Regions from separate parts of the Paenibacillus rhizoplanae genome, predicted to be linked through region 4. Evidence: riboswitches for the same ligand, from Rfam matches in the RefSeq annotation. Region 4 holds a riboswitch; each other region holds the start of a gene.

Region 1 (3,977 bases), on a different contig from region 4:
CACCATTAGCCCTCCGGCCATGAGCTCATCCAGCCCGATGATGACCGGCGCCCCCTCGAAGGAGGTATGCACATGCTCCAGCGCATGGCGGATGGCCTCAGGCGAAGCGTTCTCTATCCCGATATCCCCTTTGCGGGTTGCATCCTTCTCCGGGATGAAGGCATGCTTGCACCCCGGTACCTTGGCCGCGACAATTTTGCGGATCCGCTCCCCGGCATGATCCGGGTCCGTAAGAATGATTACGCCCCGGCGCTGCATGGCAAGCTGGATCTTGGCAATGACCTTGCGGTCCACTGCCGAGCCCCCGGTTTCGATCGTATCTGCCTCTACCGCCCGCTTAACAGCAACGGTATCGCTTTTCCCTTCAACCACAATCAGCTCTTTAATCATAAATAATGTTACTCCTTACTCCAGAACGCAAAAAGAAGAGGATTCGCTCCCCTTCTTTTTGGCTAAAGAATGTATAAGTGATGAGCGGCAGCTCTCTAAAATTTCGTAAGTGCTTCCCTCACTATATCGTATTAACCGTTAATTTGCAAAAGACTTTACGTTTAGTTCAGCTCCGGCTTCACAGGTCCGATCACATAGAGTGTCCGCGACTTACGTCCGAAATTACGGGCATGGCTCAGTGAATCGTAATAGACATCCACCTTGTTGCCTTTGATGGCACCGCCGGTATCCTCTGCTCGGCGAAACCCTAATCCTTCAATGTACACCCACCAGCCGATTGGTATAATACTTGGATCTACAGCTATAGTGCGGCCTTCCGTTACGCGTGTGCCGGAGGCGGTACGTGTTCCAATACCCGGTTCTTGCGAGGAATACGCGGTCATGGATACGTTCTTAATCATTCTTTTGTACTCAAAATCCACACCAGCTTTACTGGTAACATTGCTGGCCTTTGCACTGGCTTTAGATGACTTGGAGGTTGTTACAGGTTTGGAAACTTTGGCAACAACAGGAGCGGGCTTAGGAAGCGGCTTGGTACCAATGGCAATGACTTTGTCCTTGGTAACCGTCTGTACTTCTTTGCCGATCATGCGCATGGTGGCCAGCTCGCCATCTTGATAAATCTTCTCGATGTGCTGGATCATTACGCCCGGCTTGCCTGCCTGTGCAACTCTTACGGTTCCCTTGGTCAAAGAGGGGTCTGCTGTCTTGATTACCCGGAAAGGCAAATTGGTTGTCCGTTGAACCACATGCTTGTTAATCCGGACAATTTTGATTTCCATGTCTGCAGATACTGCGGTTTCTAGCGAAGGGTAAATCTTGTCTAAGCCTTCCAGGCTGAGGCCCAGTTTGCCAATGGCCTGACCAATGGTATCCTCGGTCGTAAATAACGTCTCGGTCTTCCCGTCTACGGTAAGAGCGAACTTTTGCGCAGTGTTAATCACGATACGGTCGCCGTCTTTTATTTCATCACTAAGGCCAATAGATAATTCATCATGCGCCTGCAGCGAAATCTGTTCCTTAGCCAGCACATCACTGAACAGCGTTTCCCGCGTCTCCAGTGTCTGTACCTGTCCGTCTATTACTAGAGTAATTTCCTTTTTGCTCTGACCGTGTACGTACAGCAGAATTAACAGTGCGATAACAATCGATACCACACCGGCAAGTAAAACTACGCGGGGATTTACTTGCTTCAACCGTAATGCGATAGACCTGCTGGATGATTGCGAATCATGGGATACCTCTGGTTGGAATACGCCCACTCTCTCCATCCTCCTTACATAGCCCCGTCGTCTAAGTTATATCAAGGTGACTGTATCACTTCTGACGAAACTAGGTTTGAGATTGCAACAGGATACGCCCGCATTGCTTCAGCGTTTCCTGCTCATGGATCGCCTGCTCGGCATAGTTACTCCGGATATCTGTTATACAACAGTATGCCGGGAGCATCCGCGTTATTCAAAACAAAAAAAGCCTAAAAAGAGTTCATGGAGGACTCTTTCGTGGCTTCTCCGGTGTCAAAAACGCGGGAATGCTTATGCACGAGGTTTCCTCTCTTACTTGCGCTTACGGGGTTAGCTGTCGGGTTCGGGCATAAGAGAGACGCCCTATCTCAGGTCACCCGCTCACGGCGGTTGCCCTCAAATTCACCCCAAAGACCACGTAAAGAAATCAAATAAAGTCTGCGGCAATTCTGTGTTGTACTCTCATACGTTCATGCGGCAGAGCATTATTGGTTCCCCCGTTCTCCATCCGGAGACTCAGCGAGACGATCCATGAAAAAGTGACTGTCACAGTTACAACAGCTCACTGCACTGAAAAGATGATATCCTGTTTTGATACATGTTGTAAAGGACGATTCAACCACGTTTACGTAAAAAAATGATTAAAATATTGTAATAATCGGCCGTTTTTCGGTCATAAAAGTTTAATATATCCGCTATACTTCATTTTTCATCACTTTTACTCTCATTTTCAGAGTATACCAAATCGTTCCAGTGCGTTCGCATACGTAATTTCCGCCAATTCCTGTAATTCAATCCCTTTTATTGCCGCAGCTGCCTCCGCTACCAGCCTCACATGAGCGGTCTCATTTCGCTTGCCCCGGAACGGGTGCGGAGTCAGATATGGGGAGTCTGTTTCGATGAGAAGCCGGTCCAGCGGAGTCTGGGCAAGCACCTCTTTGGGTACCCTGGCATTCTTGAACGTAATCGGTCCTCCAAAAGAAAGATGGAAGCCCAAATCAAGACACATCTTGGCACTTTCCCAGCTGCCGGAGAAGGAATGCATAACGCCGCCAACCTCGCCCGCCTTTTCCTCACGGAGAATACGGATGACATCTTCATGAGCATCACGGTTATGAATACTAATTGGCATCTTCAGCTCACGGGCAAGCCCGATCTGCTTGCGGAATACTTCATGCTGCACTTCCTTAGGGGAGGTGTCCCAGTAATAATCAAGCCCGATCTCACCGATGGCGACCACCTTGGGATGAGCACACAGGGAGGCGATCCACTCCAGGTCTCCGTCCTTCATACTGATCGCATCCTGGGGATGCCAGCCTACGGCTGCATAAATATAATCATATTTCTCGGCAAGCTGCATGGTGGTCGGTATCGTTTCCCGGTTAAAGCCGATGTTGATCATTTTGCTGACTCCGGATTCCAGTGCTCTGGCAATGACCTCTTCGCGGTCTTCGTCGAATTGTGGAGCATCCAGATGGGTATGTGTGTCGAATAGCTGCATTACATTACATCCTTTCGGCTTGTGATTCTATCTATAATTCCAGAATTCCAGGCTTGATCTGATTATTTGGCAAAAATCTCTGCGATAGACGGCGGCAGCTGTGGAAGGGCTTTCTGCAGCCTGTCCTGCGGAAAATACAGATGGTATCTGCCGCGGTGAATGCCGCTGATAGAGCGTACAATATCCGAAACCTCGGAGATTTCCCTCAACTGGTCATACTTGTCCAGAAGCAGAATCTGCTTGCTGTCAAACCCGTCTCCCGGACGGAACACATCATAAGGAAGATCGGTGGGGAAATCAATTTCCAGGTCATAATCGGGCCGCAGTCCGGCACCGTCGAAGCTGCGGCGGATTTCGTCAATGGTGCCGGAATCCAGATGCTCCATCTCCACATATTTATACAGTTTACGATGGATAAACCGGCTGCACAAGTCGCTCAGAATGTCATCCTCCTCCAGCGTCCACTGCATGAAGGCAGTCTGCATCAAGGCTTCATCGAGCAGCAGATACTGAGCTACCGTCACCTCTCCGCTGAACAGATCACTCAAGGGCTCGATCATGAATCTGAAGGCATACTCCTGCTGCACCAGCTCCTTGGCCCGGCGGAGAATCTGCCGCAGAATAATCTCAGAGCTGCGGGTTACCGGATGGAAATAGACCTGCCAGTACATCTGGTACCGTGACATCAGATAATCCTCAATCGCATGCATCCCTGATTCCTTCACCACCACCCGGCCGTCATAAGGGCGAAGCATCCGCAGAATCCGGTCGATGTCTATGGT
Region 2 (3,977 bases), on a different contig from region 4:
TACCGATATTTTTGCTTCACATTTTTTTGTGCCAGTGCTAAAGCTAAAGTCAAGGGCCCTAGTCTCCCTATGTACATTGTAATTATGATGATGCATTTTCCCAGTGGCGAAAGCTCTGGCGTTACTCCCATAGACATTCCTACGGTTCCAAATGCAGAGGTTGCTTCAAAGAGAAGCGCCAGGAAGTCTTTAGGATGAGCATATTCTGTAATGGATAGAAGAAAGGTGGCTGTAAGAACTACACCCAGGGATATGGTCATTACTGCCAGTGCCCTGAATATGATATCCTGAGAGATGCGTTTTTTAAGCAGTTGCACATCTGTCTTCCCCTTAATCGTTGAGACGATACTTAACATGAGTACAGCAAAAGTGGTCGTTTTTATACCTCCTCCAGTCGATCCGGACGAAGCCCCTACAAACATCAGGAAAATCATGAAAAATTGTGAAGCCGGGAGCATTGCTCCAATATCGATGGAATTAAAGCCGGCTGTCCGGGTAACAACACCCTGAAAATATGCCGCCCAAGTTCTTTCACTCCATGAGAGAGTACTGAATGTTTTCGTGTTAAAGAGTTCAATCGCAAAAATCACCAAAAACCCTGCCATACAAAGGAGCCCAGAGGTAATTAAAACTATTTTTGTATGAAAGGAGAGAGCTCTCCATCTTCTTTTCCGGTACAGATCCAGAATCACCGTGAATCCAATCCCGCCGATGATAAACAAAAAAGAGATAACAATATTAACTAACGGGTCACCCACATAGCGGCTCAGACTGTCTGGCCATAATCCAAATCCGGCGTTATTGAAGGCAGACACTGAATGGAATATTCCATAATAAATGGACCTTGTTGTTCCTAGTTCATGGGCCCATCGAAGGGCCAACACTATAGCTCCAGTTGTCTCCACGATAAATGAAATGAGAAAGATATTGAGTGATAACCGCACGACTCCTTGTGTTGTTACAGAATTAGATGATTGCTGGATAAGCAGACGTTCTTTTAGTCCAATCTTTTTCCCCATGATCACGGCAATCAAAACACTGAATGTCATAAATCCCAATCCGCCAATTTGAATCAGAAGTAAGATGATCATCTGTCCAAAATGAGAAAAGTCGGTACCGGTATCAAGTACAACGAGTCCCGTTACACATACGGCTGAAGTCGAAGTAAACAGTGCTGCCAGCCATCCTATACTAAGTCCGCTGGACGAAGATATCGGCAAGGCCAGCAGCACTGTACCAAGAAGTATAGGGACTGCAAAACCGAGTAAAATGATTCTGGATGAGGTCAGTTTGAGTTTTGTGATGAAGGATGAGATTTTGTTAAAGAACATATCATTGGCTCCCATTATAATTCAAGTTAGTTGCCAGCTGCCGCCCGCTGAAAACTATGCTGTTCCCTAAGATAATCCAGTAATATACGGTTGAAGAGCTGGGGTTGACACAGATGAGTCGGATACATCGCATCCTCAAGGATCGCCAGACGGGCAGACGGATACTTGCCGGCTGTTCTTATCACCTGCTCCAGCGCCCATTCATTCTGATTCCCGGATACAACAAGAACAGGAATCTGCAGCCGTAATGCGAACCCGTAGCTGTCCGTTTGTCTAAGTGCCAGCCGCTGCTTAATTAATTCCGTTGTCCGTTCATGCACAAGCTCTTTCCTGAGAATATGATAAGCCGAGAGCCATTTATTGTAGGTGATGCGCAAGGAACGGATGAACATTTCGGCAGGAAGATAATGAGCCGCCCATGCGCAGACCTCAAAGATTCCTTTCATTTTACTGCCTCTCGCCGTGTAATCCTCCTGAAAATAACTGTCCACCAATACCATATTCATTACCCGTTCAGGGTACAGATAGGCGAATTTCTGGGCGAGCACAGCACCACTGGAACAAGCTACGATAACAGCCTTCTCTACAGATAAAGCATCCAATAACAGCTTCAAATCTTCACATTGTGTGTCTACGATCCGGCTGATCTCCACATCCATTTTACCCGATTGTCCGTTCCCTCTCAAATCGAATACGATCACTTTGACACGCTTGCTGAAATAATCCGCTTGCGGCTCAAACAGATGATGAGAGGTCGAATAATCATGAATAAAAACAATGGGCAGACCGCTGCCCGACATCTCATAATACAGCGATGTTCCATTCAATTCAATATACGGCATATATAGTGCATCCTCTCATGAACGCTTGCGGGGTTAGCTGCCGGATTCGGGCCTGAAAGTAGCCCTACTCGTTTTTTCCGAGATTCACCCCATGTAACCTGGTTCCCCCGCTTCCTATAAGGAATTCAGCGATTAACTATTATTTCACAGACGTTTCCTTACTTTCTTCCTTCAGTGACTTCAGGTCATCCTGAACGCTTCCCTTCCATAGGGGCACTCCGGAACGGTAGGCAGCCCGGCCATTTAAATGACCTGCTACCGGTGAAGTGATGAATACAAATACAATCGCCAGCAGAAGCTTGACGTTAACCGTTCCGTCTTTGAACCAAAAGTACAGGAAGCCTCCTGTCAGCAAACAGAGTACCCCGAAGGTTGCACTTTTGGTAGCAGCATGTGAACGCAGATACACATCGGGCAGCCGTACTAAGCCGAAGGCACTTAAGCCGCAGAAGACTGCGCCCATTACCACAAGAATAGAGCTAATCAGTTCACCTGTCATTGGGGTTCCCTCCATCCTCTATAACGGCTCCCCGTTCAATATATCTGGCCAGTGCCGTAGTACCAATAAACGTCAGAATCCCGATAACCAGGATGACTTCTATAAAATCCTGGGTATCCAGCAGCATACTAAAGACGGTTATCATAGCAAGTACATGAATGCCTATCGAATCGAGTGCGGCAACCCTGTCGGAGCGGGTTGGCCCTTTCAGGAGACGGAACAGGCAGGCCAGCATCGCCAGAGCCAGAATGATCATGGCCACGGTTAGCATAACTGGGATCATTAACGGGTCACCTCCCTAATCGCTCGTTCGAAAGTGCCTCTAATCTGCGTGACCAGCAGCTCTGCATCTTTAATATCAATTGCATGAATGTACAGCGTCTTGCCATCCTTGGAAACATCCAGGGTCAGGGTTCCCGGTGTCAGACAAATCAGGCACGAGAGCAGTGTAACTTCCCAGGGCGTGGTCAAAGCAGTCTCATAAGCAAAGATACCGGGACGTATAGCCAGTTTTGGACGGATAATATGACCTATGACCACGAAATTCGAAACCGTAAGTTCACGGGCAAAGATCAGCAGGAGCTTAAGTACAGCCCATATACGTATGAGATAGAATGGCCGGGACTGGGACCTGGATTTCCTAAATAACAGTAAAAGCCCGATGCCCAGCAGATAACCTACAACGAAGGTTGAACCGGAGTTATTATTATTTATCGCCATCCACAGAAAGGCAATCAACAGATTAAACAGGAATTGTAAGGCCATCTCCTCTACTCCTTCATTATGGCTTCTATATATAGCGCAGGTGAAGCCAGAACGTCACCAGCCTGCGATACATAAGTATACACAACCTCCGCCCCGATCCCCATTGCAATCACAAGCAGCAGCAAGCCGGCAGCCACAGCCGAAGCAGCCTTCAAGCTCACCTTAGGCTGCTCTTCCTTGGGTTCATTTCCCCAGAATGCCAGCCGGAACACCTTCATCAGGGAGAACAGCACCATAAAACTTGACCCCAGACCAATTAGAGACAACGTAAGCATCCCCTCTGACAACGCTCCGCGGAGGATCATAATTTTGCCGGCAAAACCGCTAAGCGGCGGAATCCCCACCAGGGCGAGTGCCAGAATGAAAAACATCCAGCCGAGAAGCGGATACTTTCTGATCATCCCGCCCATACTTCCAAGCCGGTCCGTTCCGGCTGCGGATATAATCATCCCGCCCAGAATAAACATAAGTCCCTTGGCCAGCATATCGTGCAACAGATAGAAGACTGCCCCATTCATTGAATCTGCAGTCCCTGCAGCG
Region 3 (3,977 bases), on a different contig from region 4:
GCTACAATCACAGGAGCATTCCCCAGAGGTATTCTTCGGCCAGGATACGGGGGGCGGGGAGAACGAAGCTGTCTAAGACAGCGATTGCCAACAAGAGAGTTAACATTATATAATTTGAAAGTAACTATTCTTTTATCACGACAGTCCAGAGGACGGAAAGGAACTCTCTTTGAGCAAAACAAAAAAGAACAATGTCATGGCTCCCCAGATGAGCAAGCAGGAGAAGCGCAGGGCAGAGCAGGAGCAGCAGAAGCAGAAAACGAGAATTCTGATCGTGAGTACGGTGGCCATCGTCATTATTATTTTTGTAGGCTTATTCATGCTGGCTTCGAAGGACTCTTCGCCTGCCGGCACAGACAGTAAGCCGGTTGCCTTCAATTACAGTGAAATGATGCGGCTTGGCAAGGAGGATGCTCCGGTCAAAATTGTGGAATTCGGCGATTTTAAATGTCCGGCTTGCGCCCAGTTCACCGGTGTCATCAAACCGCAGATCGTTCAGGGCTATGTGGATCAGAATAAAGCCGCCTTCTATTTCGTGAATCTGGCCTTCATCGCCCAGGATTCGAGAACGGCCTCTCTTGCAGCGCTGTCGGTCTATCATCAGAACCAGGAAGCGTTCTGGAAGTATTTCGATGCGATCTATGCCAATCAGGGGAATGAAGACAAGGAATGGGCTACGCCTGACTTCATGGTGAGTCTTGCCAAGCAGCTGGAGCTACCGGTGGATTATGACCTGCTGCGCAAGGATATTGATGGCCGTACCTATGAGAAGGAGCTTGACCGGGATATTCAGCTTGGCACGGATGCGGGCGTAACGAATACACCGTCCTTGTTCGTGAATGGCATCAAGGTGAAGGAGCCTTTCAATATGGAGGCGATTGACGCCCAGATTCAAGCAGCAACAGCAGCAGCAGCTGCAACCGCCCAATGACCGCCTTCTCTGCCTTCTGCCGGCGTAATTGTCTGTACTTGGCCTGGTTCGTCTGTGTGGTGGCTGTAGCGGGTAGCCTATATCTCAGTGAGGTCCTGCATTACGAGCCGTGCAAGCTGTGCTGGTTCCAGCGGATCTTCATGTACCCGCAGCTGTTCCTGCTGGGGATCGCCACCTACCGGGCGGACAAGCGGATCATTCCTTATGTGCTTCCCCTTAGCCTGATCGGCGGGAGCATCTCCATTTATCATTATGCGGAGCAGAAAATACCGGCACTCAGCAAAGTGATTCCCTGTACAATCGGCGTACCGTGCAACAAGGATTATCTGAATTGGTTCGGATTTATAACGATCCCTTTGCTGGCACTCATCGCGTTTGCATTAATTTCCATTTTACTATGGACAGGACGCAAAGAGGAGCCTGTAGAGTAAGAAGCTGACGGACAGAAGGAAGAGAAGAGAATCCCCTTAATTTTAGCAAAAAATAATATGCAAAAACCCTGTAAAATCACGTGATATAGGGATAATGAAAGAGAATGAAAGATCAAGACATACCGGATGATGAATTTGGTTGTTTTGAGTTCTTTTCATTCTTTTTTCATTTGTTTCCACGCTTTACGGAAGACGCATTGTAGCTTAATATTAGTCCTTGTGAGAAGTTGAATATGCGCTGAATTTTCCGGAAGGAAAAACGGGGGAACCACACTTTGGCCAAGGCCAAAAGGGGTGAATCGGAGCAGTCCGCAAGGACCTGTAACCGTAGGGCTACCACAGTCCGAATCCGCCAGCTAACCTCGTAAGCTACTAGTGGGATAATGACCATGCACATTAGGCATGCGGATCATTTCCGTATGCTTATTTTGGTGCCTGCATTTATGAAATCCACTTATGAAAACAGCGCAGGGAAAGCCCATTTCAACTTAACCAAGAGAGGAACTGTTATTACAATGGTAAGCAAGGTAAAACGACTATTGATCGGGCGTCCGATGAAGTCGAACGAACTCGATCATGAAAAGTTATCCAAGGTGAAAGCACTGGCTGTCCTGTCTTCTGATGCGCTATCGTCTGTAGCCTACGGAACAGAACAAATTCTAATCGTACTGGTGGCCGCCGGGTTCACCGCCATCTGGTACTCCTTGCCAATTGCATTAGCCGTATTGGGCTTGCTGGCCATCCTGATTCTGTCTTACCGGCAGACGATATTCGCCTATCCGCAGGGCGGAGGTGCTTATATTGTAGCCAAAACCAATCTTGGGGTGCATACCGGGCTACTGGCCGGCGGCTCGCTGCTGGTGGATTACATTCTGACGGTGGCGGTAAGCGCCTCGGCGGGGACGGATGCGATCACTTCGGCTTTTCCAAATCTTCATAATCATAGTGTACTTATAGCAGTATCTGTTATCTTGCTCTTAACGATTGTCAACCTGCGCGGAGTGACTGAATCGGCTTCGTTCATCGCCATCCCGGTCTATCTGTTCGTGGTCTCCATCTTCGTACTGATTATCGCAGGGATCTTCAAATATGCAACCGGCGGGGCTCATGCCCACGTTCCTGAGATTGGCACGGCAGTCTCCAATGTCAGTATGTTCCTGCTGCTGAAGGCATTCAGCTCCGGCTGTTCGGCTCTGACCGGGGTTGAGGCGGTCTCCAATGCCATTCCTAACTTCAAAGCGCCGGCGGAGAAAAATGCAGCCAAAACGCTGATGCTCATGGGCCTCATTCTCGGAGCCATGTTCACAGGGATTACGCTGCTGGCTTACTGGTATGGCATCATGCCCGATGAGAAGGCCACCGTGGTCTCGCAGATTACCGAATCTACCTTCGGGCGGGGCGGGTTGTACTTCTTCATTCAGGGAATTACGGCGGTTATCCTGTTCCTGGCAGCCAATACAGCATACTCGGCCTTCCCGCTGCTGGCGTTCATGTTCGCCAAAGACAAATATCTGCCCCATGCCTTCATGGTGCGCGGCGACCGGCTTGGCTTCTCCAACGGCATTATTTTCCTCGGCGTGATGTCGGCAGTGCTGGTAGCGGCCTTTCACGGGAATACAGAAGGGCTCATTCCATTATATGCAGTGGGGGTATTCATTCCGTTCACGCTGTCGCAGCTTGGCATGATGGTCCAATGGTACAGAACGAAGCCGAAAGGCTGGCAGAGCAAGTTCGCCGTGAATACGGTCGGGATGCTCACCACGTTAACGATCACCCTGATCTTCATTATCACCAAATTCTCCAGCGTGTGGATGGCTTTCATCTTCCTGCCGGTTGTCATCATTGTGTTCCACCGGATTCACCGCCATTATATGAATATTGCCGATCAGCTGCGGATCTGTCCGGCTACTGACAAGCCTTGTATCAAAGGAAGCACCGTAGTCGTTCCAGTCGCTGGTGTAACCCGCGCTGTACTGCATTCGATCAGTTATGCGAAGTCATTGACCGATAATGTGGTTGCTGTATATGTGGGCTTCGATGAAGAAGAGATACACAAGATGGAACAGAAGTGGGAGGAGTGGGACCCCGGCGTACGCCTGATCGTCCTGCGCTCCCGCTACCGGAGCATTATCCGCCCGCTGGTGAAATTCATCGATACGGTAGAGTGGAAGACGGCTTCAACGGACCATATTACCGTCCTGATTCCGCAATTCGTTACCAAGCACTGGTGGCAGGCGGTGCTGCATAATCAGACCAGCTTGTTCATCCGCTCTTATCTGATGAATCAGAAGGACATTGTCATCGCTACGGTTCCGTTCCACCTGCATAAATAATATAGAAGATTATAAGAAGACGGCTGTTTCTGCTTGATGCGGAGGCGGCCGTTTTTACGTTATTATAAGTTATTGGTTGACATAGAGAATGAGAATCAATATCATCAGTATAGACAAGGTGAAGGTAACAGGGCTTTTGCCAATCAAGAGGGTAACATACAGGAGGGGTATTCAATGTTTTCGTTCAACCTGCAAGGATCCAGAAGCGGGAAGCTGACGGTGGCCGGACTTATGACTACAACACTGCTGCTGTCCGCTTGCGGAAATAATAATAGCAATGCA
Region 4 (3,977 bases):
TCCGGCATGGTCGGTTTGTTCTGTTCTGCCACCTGGGATTTGCCGGGCAAGGTAAACATTAAGATTACTGCAAAGGCACAGGCGGCAAAAAACAAACCGCTCATGATCCATTTCTGCATCTGCATCCGTCCCTCCATGTAAGCTGCTGTCTCCATTATAGCGGATGGTGAAGTGTTATCATAGTATTTGTGTCAAAAAAATGAACACATATGATCCATTTTTTTGAAAATACCTCCGTCCCCGGTGTTATTCCTCATAGACCATGCAGTAAAAAGGCTTATTGCCGGTCGGAGTGCGGCGTTCATAGGTATCCGTTATGGTGAAACCGCATTTCTGGTAGGCGCGGATGGCGCGCTGATTCCAGGTCAGCACCTCCAGATCGATCTCGCGCTCCGGGTAACGGGCCCGTGCTGCCTGCACAATAGCCTTCATGAACAGATGCCCCATTCCATGACCGCACAGATCGGGCCGCATTCCGACACCAAGCCGGACTACCCCCTCCATCGGAAAGAGCTGGGCGAAGCCGCACAGATCCCCCTGTCCGTTCACTACAGATACATATTGCCTACTTCGCAGCTGCGGGTCTCCGAACTCTACGCCCAGCGCCTGCATCTGCTCCCAGGACATCCACCCGTAAATATTATACGGAGGTTTGTAGCTCCACTCACAGATCTCAGCGGCATGCTGCGGTTCCATAGGTACAACATAAAAGGTTAGCGGGGAGCTAATCATAAGCGGGCGGCCTCCTTTCCGGGACAATGCTTTTTACTATATTATATATATTTTATGAAAAGGCGGAATGGGTGTTTTACAAATATAGAGCAGGGTAAGTAATTTTATAGACAAAAAAAGCCCTTCTCCAAGATTTCGGCAAAAATCTCGGAAAAGAGCGTAGGTTACAAAGGTTTATTGTACATCGTCGTTGTCTTGGGAATCCGAAGCTACAGTCTTGTAGGCATCTGTACTCATGATCCGTTTGGCGCCAACGTAGCGGTTGACGTAATAGCTGTCATTCAGCGAACTGATGGTTACACCACGTGAGGAAGAGGCATGAGCGAAATCGCCGTCACCGACATAAATACCGACATGGGACACGCCTTTACCGTTTGTATTAAAGAATACAAGATCGCCTGGTCTCATCTCGTCGCGGGACACGGCAGAACCCATCTGATACTGGGAGCCGGATTGATGGGGCAGGTTAATGCCGATCTTATCAAAAACAAACATTGTAAATCCGGAGCAATCAAACCCGTTAGTCGATGTACCGCCGGACACGTATTTGGTTCCGATGGTTTTGTCGATCACTTTATCCATTTTGGAATCCGCGAAAGCGCTTCCTGCTCCGATGGTGAAGATAATGGACAAGCTTAGTACTGCGGCTGCTAGCTTCTTCTTCAAAAGTAAGTACCCCTTCCAATGCCTACGAGGTTAGCTTAAGGGTTCGGTTGAAGGTCCCCTATGACCCCTCTTAGAATAGGAGGTCAATTCACCCAAAGTGGTTCCCCCGTTTCCCTAAACTCATTAGGGAACTCGGCATAACTGTTGATTAGGATTAGCTGTTCATTCAATACATGACAAAACCTATATTAAAAGCGATTCAATAATTACAAAAATGTTACTAAAAGCTCACTGCGATAATTGTAGCAAAGACTAAGTCGCTTGGCAATCACTTATAACATATTAATGCATCTTTTTTGCTGTTTTTTAGAGTTATAGACCTTCCGAAAGACTCATATCTATGCGCCGGGGCTATTTTATATGATTTTTTTCTTTGTTTTTGCAGGAAAATGCTGTTTCAAGGCTGCGGATTCGGTGTAAAAGGTAGAATAAGGAAAAGGAAAAACCCGGAAATGATTACGGCAATAATCATCCCGGGCTCGTATAAGTTACATTTAGTTGTTAGAGGCAGAAATATTCGGGGTATGCTTCAAGGGTTCTAAGGTTCAATCGTAAGCGACAGCTTGGTAGGCTGTTGTGCTCATTACTCGTTTGGCACCAACGTAGCGGTTGGCCCAGTAGGACTGGCTCATCGAACTGATGGTTACACCACGTGAACTCGAGGACTGTGCAAACTTCCCGTTTCCAACATAAATACCGACATGGGATACTCCATTGCCCAGGGTATTGAAGAACACGAGATCACCTGAACGCAAATTGCTCTTGGATACAGTGGTTCCTACTTTGTATTGTGCTTTGGAGGTACGGGGCAAGGTAAGCCCAACATTCTTGAATACGTACTTGGTGAATCCGGAACAATCGAAGCCGTTGGTGTTAGTGCCCCCGGTTTTATATGACGTTCCAATGGTTTTTGAAATCACAGTATCCATCTTGGAATCTGCGAAGGCACTGCCTGCTCCGAGTGTGAATACCATCACAAGACCCAGCGCTGCTGCGGTGCATTTTTTCTTGAAGTTCTGAATAATCAAAAGATGTACTCCTTCCAGGGCCTGCGAGGTTAGCTTAAGGATTCGGTAGAAGGTTCCCCTATGACCCCTCTAAAGCGAGATCAATTCACCCAAAATATGGTTCCCCCACTTCCCGGTGCAGGGAATTCGGCGTTATGTGCACCAGAACAGTGACTTATCGGCAATTAGTTAATTTTCATTGGTTACGGTAAATTCTGTTTGAAAGATTACAACTTTGTTACTAGTAGTACAGGCATCATTGTATCAGAGGTTTTACCGTTTTGCAAATGCTTTTGTCCTTCGCTTCAAGAAAAAAAGAGTCCTGCTCCCTGCTTTGAGGGGCTGTGACTCTTTTTAGTATGCCGTTTTGACAGCTTATTATTGTGGAAATGATTTACTGGACCAGAGGTGGTACTGGGCAGCGATTCCCCACATATTGAACAGCGTGGAGGGCAGCGGAGCTGCCTGGCGGAGCATAAGGGCCGGCAGCCCCGGGTACAGCAGCGCAGAAGCACTGCAGAGGAGGAGCACCGCTAGGCTTCCCGCCCCCAGTATGATGGATATCCCAATGGAAGGCAGCAGCACCTTCAGGCAGATCAGCATCGAAGAGAACATGCCGGTACCGGCGGTATAGCCGAATTGCATATAGAGCAGAAGCTTGCGGACAAGGAAGAGATAGAGCAGCCAGCCCAGCACATAAGGCACCAGCTTCAGCAGGAGCGGGACATCGAGAACACCGCTGAGCAGATGACGGTACATACGCGGAAGCAGCCAGTAGAGCGGCAGGAGGGTTAGCGCCCATTCTGCGAGACTGAACAGCAGTACAGGCAGCCCATACTTTTTCATTCCGGGAAAAAAGAACAGTCCCCGCGCCCCGGCGCGTTCCTGGTGAAGCTCATGCAGCAGCCCTGCGCGGATAAAGGGGGTCAGCAGCAGCCGGAGCACCGTCAGCGCCAGCAGCAGCCACAGCCAGTGCTGGACGGCGGGGTCGGTGCGCAGGGCAGTCTGCCCTTCGATATAATACAGCAGTCTGCCTATCCCGCTGCCGCCGGCATTCGCATCCGGATAGCGCAGCAGGACGGGAACAACCGCGCTTTTAATAAATTTGTACAGGAAATATCCCCAGAACAGCCGGTAGATAAATAGCAGAATCAATATATAGAACTGCTCTTTCATGCTGATCCAACCGCGGGTTATTGAACTTTTCACCATTCCTTCACCTCACCAGACAAGAGTTCCGAGCAGGGTTTCAAGCAGAGTAGATGCGCTAAGCGTCCAGCGGGAGAGTGTGCGCGGCTCAAGCTCCGCCATTCTGAAATTATTAAGATGCCTGCTCTCCAGCAGAATGGAATGTCCCGGATCGATCTCTGCGGAGACCAGCGGCGCTTTATACGCTAACTCAAAGGAGGTAGCCTGACCCTCGCCGTTCCAGTATTGCTGCACGGTGTACCCGTCTGCGAAGGTGAATTTCACGGGAACATCAGGGTACAGGCTGCCCTTATTGCTTACATCGACTACAGCGTTATAGCGGCTCCCCCCGCCGTCGCTGCCATCTCGATTGACCGTGAGCCT

Evidence for each region. Region 4 has a riboswitch for cyclic di-AMP ahead of ACFSX3_RS00330 (C40 family peptidase). Riboswitches for the same ligand answer to the same signal wherever they lie in the genome.
Region 1: it holds a riboswitch for cyclic di-AMP, as region 4 does, so the genes downstream of both, ACFSX3_RS01185 (3D domain-containing protein) here and ACFSX3_RS00330 (C40 family peptidase) in region 4, are expected to answer to the same signal.
Region 2: it holds a riboswitch for cyclic di-AMP, as region 4 does, so the genes downstream of both, ACFSX3_RS00445 (alpha/beta fold hydrolase) here and ACFSX3_RS00330 (C40 family peptidase) in region 4, are expected to answer to the same signal.
Region 3: it holds a riboswitch for cyclic di-AMP, as region 4 does, so the genes downstream of both, ACFSX3_RS24035 (APC family permease) here and ACFSX3_RS00330 (C40 family peptidase) in region 4, are expected to answer to the same signal.

The regions. Positions count from the first base shown of each region.
Region 1 covers NZ_JBHUKY010000004.1:47,047-51,023, forward strand. Annotated here, with positions in the region: gene rnmV (ribonuclease M5) at 1-390, opposite strand, end outside; gene ACFSX3_RS01185 (3D domain-containing protein) at 552-1,712, opposite strand; cyclic di-AMP (ydaO/yuaA leader) riboswitch at 1,999-2,226, opposite strand; gene ACFSX3_RS01190 (TatD family hydrolase) at 2,425-3,195, opposite strand; gene ACFSX3_RS01195 (HD domain-containing protein) at 3,258-3,977, opposite strand, start outside.
Region 2 covers NZ_JBHUKY010000003.1:15,902-19,878, reverse strand. Annotated here, with positions in the region: gene ACFSX3_RS00450 (TrkH family potassium uptake protein) at 1-1,331, opposite strand, end outside; gene ACFSX3_RS00445 (alpha/beta fold hydrolase) at 1,358-2,173, opposite strand; cyclic di-AMP (ydaO/yuaA leader) riboswitch at 2,181-2,314, opposite strand; gene mnhG (monovalent cation/H(+) antiporter subunit G) at 2,313-2,672, opposite strand; gene ACFSX3_RS00435 (Na(+)/H(+) antiporter subunit F1) at 2,662-2,955, opposite strand; gene ACFSX3_RS00430 (Na+/H+ antiporter subunit E) at 2,955-3,437, opposite strand; gene ACFSX3_RS00425 (Na+/H+ antiporter subunit D) at 3,443-3,977, opposite strand, start outside.
Region 3 covers NZ_JBHUKY010000054.1:98,562-102,538, reverse strand. Annotated here, with positions in the region: gene ACFSX3_RS24050 (sensor histidine kinase) at 1-76, shown strand, start outside; gene ACFSX3_RS24045 (DsbA family protein) at 170-931, shown strand; gene ACFSX3_RS24040 (disulfide oxidoreductase) at 928-1,362, shown strand; cyclic di-AMP (ydaO/yuaA leader) riboswitch at 1,589-1,749, shown strand; gene ACFSX3_RS24035 (APC family permease) at 1,878-3,695, shown strand; gene ACFSX3_RS24030 (ABC transporter substrate-binding protein) at 3,870-3,977, shown strand, end outside.
Region 4 covers NZ_JBHUKY010000002.1:16,230-20,206, forward strand. Annotated here, with positions in the region: gene ACFSX3_RS00320 (c-type cytochrome) at 1-119, opposite strand, end outside; gene ACFSX3_RS00325 (GNAT family N-acetyltransferase) at 247-732, opposite strand; gene ACFSX3_RS00330 (C40 family peptidase) at 907-1,398, opposite strand; cyclic di-AMP (ydaO/yuaA leader) riboswitch at 1,403-1,546, opposite strand; gene ACFSX3_RS00335 (C40 family peptidase) at 1,944-2,372, opposite strand; cyclic di-AMP (ydaO/yuaA leader) riboswitch at 2,430-2,568, opposite strand; gene ACFSX3_RS00340 (hypothetical protein) at 2,784-3,617, opposite strand; gene ACFSX3_RS00345 (M1 family aminopeptidase) at 3,627-3,977, opposite strand, start outside.